2 regions of the Roseateles sp. FW305-36 genome follow, and region 2 is predicted to be linked to the other one. Evidence: predicted binding sites of a transcription regulator. Region 2 holds the regulator's gene; the other holds the start of a gene.

Region 1 (3,395 bases), 120 kb from region 2:
AGGAATTCAGGAAGCTGCAGTTCCTGGCCGCCATCGAAGTAGAGGAAGTGGAGTCGGACGTCTGGCGAGACATCTTTGCGAGCTTCGAGGGGCGCCACATCCGCTTCATCTAGCCCCCTCCCGGCCGATCTCACGGCAGGCGGGGCAATGGAGCAAAGCGTTCCTCACGGCCGCACTCCAGGCGCCGCAGCCGCCTTTCCAGATCGGCAAGATCCTCGGCTTCGCCAAGCAGGCGCTCGTCGGCATCACCTGCGAAGGCAAGCCAGGCGCGCGGCAAACTCTCGGCCCAGCGCGACGTCCAGTCGGTGAAAGCCGATCGCGCAAACGAAGTGCCGGCAGCTTGCATGGGGTGCTCATTCGTGAAGCTCGAAAGCGATGGCTCACGATAGACACCGCCCGGGCTGATGCAAAGGCACAGCCGGGGCCCAAGTTCACTCGCCTGTATCAGCGCCGGCGCAGTCACAGCGCCCGCCCGGCCGTCAGTTCAGGAGTGATCCCAGCCCAGCCGCACCAGCCCGCAATGCCGGCACACGAACTTGTAGAAGGCGTTGTCGCCGGCCGGCTCGTAGTCGCGAATGGCGCTGGCCCATTGCTTTTCCGTCGTTCCGTAGTGCTGCCGCCAGTCTGTCTTCGTCGCCTCAGTCGCGTCCTCGACGTCGTCCTCCGACGCATCGCCATGGAACTCGCAGGCGTCGTTGCAATGCGCCAGCCACTCCTCCTGCTGCCAGGACGAATAGCCCGGCGTCCGCAGGCTCACCTCGTCGACGATGCCCTGCGCCAGGCCCGCCTGCAGCAGCGGCTGGGCGTCCGAGAAACTCGCGCCCAGCTTGTTCGCCGCCGAGCCGTCCGCGATGCACCAGGGGCAGAGTTTCTCGTCCAGGTCGCGGGTCGCGTAGACCGGCTGCACATAGACGAAGCCGCGCGCCTGCCCGCAGCAGGCGCATTCGATCCCTCGCGCCTCGATGGCCCCGGTGGCCAGCGGATCGACGTGGTAGCGAAAGGAAGGAAGCTCGTTGCCCATCGGCACTCCAGGAGGTCTGTTGCTGGCGGCCAGCTTAGCCCGAGCAGCCAGCGCCTGGCTGGGGCCATGAGGCGGGCACCGTGGCCGCGAACCCGGATGTCATCCTCTCGTGAGGGGATGCGGCGTGGGCAGTTGAGGCGAGGCGCCGGGCCGGGCGCGCTCAGGCGTAGGCGTTGAGGTTGCGTCCCAGCGTGCCTTCGGTGGCCAGCGCCGGCTGCTGCGGCAGCGCATTGAGAAGCTGCATGGCACCCGAGGCCTGGATGTCGAGCGCCTTGCGCAGCACGAGGAGGTTCACGGCATCGGCCGTCTCCCCTTGGGCCGGGCCCGAGGCGACGCTGACGCTGGGGGAGTTGGCGATGTCCATGCCACGCGTATCGGCCGCCCCGAACGAAACTTGAGGCCCCGATTTGTAACGCTGCGCCGCCTGCGCAATATGCCCTTGCCTCGGCGGGCCACATCGCAAGAATTGCCGCTTCCCTCAACAGGATCCGCAATGCCGACATCTGCCCTCCGCGCCTTGGGCGCCGTCCTCCTGCTCGGCACCGCCGCCGCCACCCAGGCCGCCGACCAGGTCGTCAGCCTTCCCTTGAAGGAGGCCTGGTTCGAAGGCGAGATCGTTCACTACGTCAGCACCGACATCTCCGACCCCGGCATCGCGAAGAAGCAGGGCATCAACTACGTGCCGGCCCTGGCCGACACCCTCAAGCCCGGCATGCCGGTCGAGAAGGCCTACAAATTTCCGGGCGACGAGCAGGCCACGGTGCTGCCCTCCATCCCCCGGCCGGTGGGCGGCGCCAATGCCGATGCCAGCTACAGCCCGCTGTGGGTGCTGGTGATGGTGCGCTGGAGACCCGGCGCCACGCCGCACACGCTGAAGTCCGAGGAGGCGGTGCTGGCCGCCGACGAGAAAGGCGAGGTCGAACTGACCCGCACCAAGATCGTTGCGAACTGGCCCGTCGTGCGGGCCCGCGGAGCGGCGCTGCAAGGCGTTCACTAGCCGCCCAGCTTGCGCAAGACTTGCCAGCGGCTGACATGGCGCTGTGAAGACCTCGCCAGCGGCCGCTGAGCGCCGATTGCGCGGCTAGAGTGGCTTCGCCATCCACCCGGGGTGGCGTTGCCGGCCCGCTGTCCAGGGCACCCATGCCCGCCCTCAGCCTCCTCCCTCGCCCTCCAGCTTCGATGCGCCTGCCCGGCTTGTGCCTCGCCCTGGCCTGCGCCGCCCTGGACGCCCAGGCCGGCGGCACCCTGCTGCTGCTGGAGGCGCCGCCCGCCGAGGCGAACTGGTCGGGCGGCCTGTCGGTGCGCGGCTGGCCGCGCGCTCCCGGCAGCGGGCGCCAGCGCGAGGCGCTGCTGCCGGCCCTGGACTACGAATCCCCCAGCGGCTTCTTCGCCGCCACCGACACCGGCGTGGGCTGGAACGCGGCCTCCCAGCTGCTGGGCCCCGAGGCCGCCAAGGACTGGCAGATCGGCGCCCGGCTGTGGCCGCAGTCGGGCCGTTCGCGGCGCGAGTCGCCGCCCGGCATCAACCGCCTGGGCTCGCGCCTCATCACCCAGCTGTTCGCCAATGTTCAGGCCACGCCAGAGCTGCTGCTGCAGTCCGGCCTGTCCTGGGGCAGCGGGCGCCACCACAACGGCGACCAGCTGGAACTGGGCGCCACCAGCGGCATCCCCATCGGCCAGGACCTGCTGGCCATCAGCCTGTCCACCACCTACGCGAACGCGGCGCATCTGCGCGGCAGCTTCGGCATCGGGCCCGGTGAGTCGCAGGCCAGCGGCCTGCCGGAGTTCCACCCGCACAGCGGCTGGCAGGACTGGAGCATCGCGCTGAGCGCCGAGCACAAGTTTTCGTCCGACTGGTCCGTCAACGGCCAGTGGCTGCACACCCGCCTGATCGGCCAGGCCGCCAACTCGCCGCTGACCCACAGCCGCGATCAGCCCACCTTCATCCTCAGCCTGTGGCACCAGTTCTGACCGGCTGAGGCCATGCACGACGTCCTGTTCTACGCCCTGCCCGTCTTCGGGCTGTGCATGCTGGCCGAATGGGCCTGGGGCCGCCGGCGCGGACGCCAGGGCTACGGGCTGGCGGACACCCTCAGCAGCCTCAGCCAGGGCCTGCTGAGCCAGGCCGTGGCCGTCGTCACGCCGCTGTTCCAGACCGGGCTCTACGCCGCCACGCATGCCCGCCTGGCCCTGCTGCCGGGCACGCTCTGGCAGGGCGCCTTCGGCATCGTCGCCAGCGTCGTCATGTACGACTTCTGCGACTACTGGCTGCACCGCACCAGCCACGAGAGCGCGCTGTTCTGGGCCGCCCATGCGGTGCACCACCAGAGCGAGCATTTCAACCTCAGCACCGCGCTGCGCCAGGAGAGCCTCT
Region 2 (3,395 bases):
AGCAAGATCGACGAAGCCGTCAAGCTGGCCCCGGCCCTGGACACGCTGATCCGCCACAAGCTCAAGGTGCTGGGCGTGGCCAACGGCCAGCGCGTGCCGGAAGACTGGCACCGCCTGCCGAGCGTCGCCCTGGTGCAGCGCGCGCTGAAGGGCGACGCCTCCGGCGCCTGGCGCATGGACAACACCGACGTCAACCTCATCTTCGCCGGCGCGCCGCTGACCGAAGGCATGAGGGCCGTCCACTGATGCCGCGCGACATGCCCCAGGATCAAGCCCACGGCCTGCGGCGGCTCTTCGCCGCCTCCAAGACCCGCTTCGTGCCGGTCGTCAGCAACCCGCGCGTCATGGGTGCCGGCGCGCTGCTGGAGGGCCTGTGCTCGGCCTTCTCCGAACTGAACCTGCACACCCTGGTCGTCGACGCTGGCGAGCATTCGCCCAAGCCGTCGGAACTGGCCAGCGTGGACCTGTCCAACTGCATCGAGCGGCTGTCGCCCAAGGTGTCCTATCTGGCCGCCCGCGGCCTGCCGCTGCGCCACATCAACGCCCATGGCTCGGCCGCTTCCTTCCTGGAAGCGGTGGCCGACGCCGCACCGGACGCCGACGTCATCCTGCTGCATGCCCCGGCGGCCGAACTGGCCCGCGTGGTGGCCCTGCGCGAGGTGCGCCCGCTGCTGCTGGCCGACACCGAGCCGGCCAGCGTGACGGAAGCCTATGCCGGCATGAAATGGCTCACACAACGGGCCGGCCTGATGGTCTACAGTCTGCTGATGGCCTGCCACCCTCAGCTGCGCGTGGCCTCCCGCATCGCGCAACAGCTTCATTCCTGCGCCGACGGCTTCCTCGGCGCGGTGCTGCGTGACTGGGCCTGCCTGGATCCCCGGGCTTCGCAGCACGCCCAGCTCTCGCCCGAGCTGCGCCATCTCGCCCGCGAGCTGCTGCTCGCGGCGCCTCCCGGAGCGGCCGTCGATGCCGCTTCCGACGCAACCCCGCTGCGCCCGGCGCGCAAGGGTTCCTTCCCCCAAATCGCTGCACATTGAACTCGCCGGAGTCCGTCATGTACACGCCCAAAGGCCGCCTCGACAACAGCTCGCTGATCAAGCAGTACAGCCCGCTGGTCCGACGCCTGGCGCATCAGATGATTGCCAAGCTGCCGGCCAATGTGGAGGTGGATGACCTGATCCAGGTCGGCCTGATCGGCCTGACCGATGCGCTGTCGCGCTTCGATGCCGAGCAGGGCGTGCAGTTCGAGACCTTCGCCACCCAGCGCATCCGTGGCGCCATGCTCGACGAGCTGCGCGGCGGCGACTGGATGAGCCGCGGCACGCGCCGCCAGCAGCGCGAGATCGAAGTCGCCGTGCACAAGGTCGAGCAGCGCCTGGGCCGCGCGCCGCGCGAGGACGAGATCGCCGCCGAGATGGGCCTGCCGCTGGCCGAATACCAGGAGCTGCTCGGCAAGGTGCGCGGCACCCAGCTGGTCTACCTGGAAGACATGTCGGGCGACGACGGCGACCACGACTATCTCGACCGCCACGTGGCGGACGACAACGCCAATCCCGTGGCCATGCTGCAGGACCACCGCATGCGTGAGGCCCTGGTCGAGGCGATCAAGAACCTGCCCGAACGCGAGCAGTTCGTGATGAGCATGTACTACGAGCACGACATGAATCTCAAGGAGATCGCGGCCGTGCTCAAGGTCACGGAGTCGCGGGTCTGCCAGTTGCACAGTCAGTCCATTGCAAGGTTGCGCGTTAAGCTGCGTGACTGGTAATCCACGGGGCCACTTCTTGCCGAGCCCCGGCCTATAAGCGGGGACAAAGCGCATGTTCAAGTGGCCCAAGGCGGGAGGCTCCTCCTCCGCCATCACTCGCGACGAGCCCTTTCGGCGCGATGACAGCGCGGCGTTGAACGTCGTCAAGCGGCTGGCCCGCTCGATTTCCACGGTGGGCAAGGACGCCGCCGAAGTGCGCGGCGCCCTGGAAGACACCCAGCGCATCGTGCAGGCCCAGAGTCAGGCCATGCAGGCCCTGGCCCAGCAGCTCAACCAGATCGGCCAGGCCCAGGCCGCCATCGCTACCGCCACCGCCCAGAGCGCATCGGCCGTGCAGCGTGCCCGCGGGGCGCTCGGTGTCGTCGGCGGTGAGGTTGTCGGCATGGCCAGCACCCTGGCTCAGGTGTCTGACGCGGCCGCCGAGATCACCAAGATTTCCCTGCAGACCCGCCTCGTGGCCTTCAATGCCGCCGTCGAGGCCAAGCATGCGGGCGATGCCGGCCGCGGCTTTGCCGTCGTCGCCGAGGCCGTCAAGGCCCTGGCCGGCCAGGTCGAAGGGTCGTCCAAGGCCATCATCAGCGCCATTGCCAGCCTGCAGGAGCGCATCGACCGCTTCAGCGCCGAGCTGACCGAGAATCCGAGCAAGCCCAGCCAGATCCACGCCGCCTTCCACGAGGTCGAGCAGGACGTGCAGCGCATCTCGGTGTCGGCCGGTGAGAGCGGCCAGCAGATGAGCCTGCTCAACGAGCGCGCCCACGAGCTGGAGCGCGAGGTCTCGGAAGCCTCGCATGGCCTCAAGGTGGCCTTCGATGGCAGCGACCGCTTTCTGCGCATGTCCGAGGAGCTGGTCGAGCAGATCGCCGAGAGCGGCGTCGAGGTCGACGACATGCCCTTCATCCGCGCCGCGCAGGCGGCCGCCGACGAGATCGCCGGCCTGCTCGAGGATGCGCTGAAGAGCGGCCAGATCAGCGAGGCCGACCTTTTCGACCAGAATTACCGCCCCCTCGAGGGCACGCTGCCCCAGCAGCACACGGCGCGCTTCTGCCAGCTGACCGACAAGCTCTTCCCGGCCGTGCAGGAGAAGGGGCTGGGCTTCAGCGACAAGGTGGTGTTCTGCATCGCGGCCGATCGCAACGGCTATATCGCGACGCACAACCGCAAATACTGCCAGCCGCAGCGTCCCGGCGACACGGTCTGGAACACGGCCAACAGCCGCTACCGCCGCATCTTCAACGACCGCACCGGCCTGGCCTCGGCGCGCAACACCCGGCCCTTCCTGCTGCAGACCTACCGCCGCGACATGGGCGGCGGCCGCTTCGTCGTGCTGAAGGAGGCGACGGCGCCCATCATGGTCAATGGCAAGCACTGGGGCGGCTTGCGTTTGGCGTTTAACTTTTGACCCCTCGTCCAGCCGCACACCGCTGAACGCGGTGCGTCTGGCCGGTCCCCCGAGGGGACGGCGATGCTTGCGGCGTCGAGCCGCAAGCACATCGCCCGAGCGGGCCGGCTCGGGAGCGGCCCAGCGCTCGGCCCGGAATACGCCGACTAGTTCTTCACCGAGAGACGGATCTCCTGATTCAGCAGCTCCAGCCAGGCGTCGGCCTGGGGGTGGTGCTTGCTGATGGCC

The links. The regulator FliA, encoded in region 2, starts transcription of late flagellar genes. The targets are predictions, from matches to a motif close to CTAAAGTTTNNNNNNNNNNNGCCGNTA.
Region 1: a site for FliA is predicted at 1,394-1,420, ahead of AC3WOE_RS25020 (YjfB family protein). Genes of this name have one in related genera too.

The regions. Positions count from the first base shown of each region.
Region 1 covers NZ_JBYSZK010000017.1:12,614-16,008, forward strand. The annotation lists gene AC3WOE_RS25005 (hypothetical protein) at 1-113, shown strand, start outside; gene AC3WOE_RS25010 (hypothetical protein) at 131-346, opposite strand; gene AC3WOE_RS25015 (CbrC family protein) at 485-1,021, opposite strand; gene AC3WOE_RS25020 (YjfB family protein) at 1,182-1,385, opposite strand; gene AC3WOE_RS25025 (DUF7482 domain-containing protein) at 1,515-2,018, shown strand; gene AC3WOE_RS25030 (MipA/OmpV family protein) at 2,201-2,992, shown strand; gene AC3WOE_RS25035 (sterol desaturase family protein) at 3,005-3,395, shown strand, end outside.
Region 2 covers NZ_JBYSZK010000017.1:133,334-136,728, reverse strand. The annotation lists gene flhF (flagellar biosynthesis GTPase FlhF) at 1-246, shown strand, start outside; gene AC3WOE_RS25615 (MinD/ParA family ATP-binding protein) at 258-1,037, shown strand; gene AC3WOE_RS25610 (RNA polymerase sigma factor FliA) at 1,055-1,768, shown strand; gene AC3WOE_RS25605 (methyl-accepting chemotaxis protein) at 1,821-3,167, shown strand; gene AC3WOE_RS25600 (substrate-binding periplasmic protein) at 3,314-3,395, opposite strand, start outside.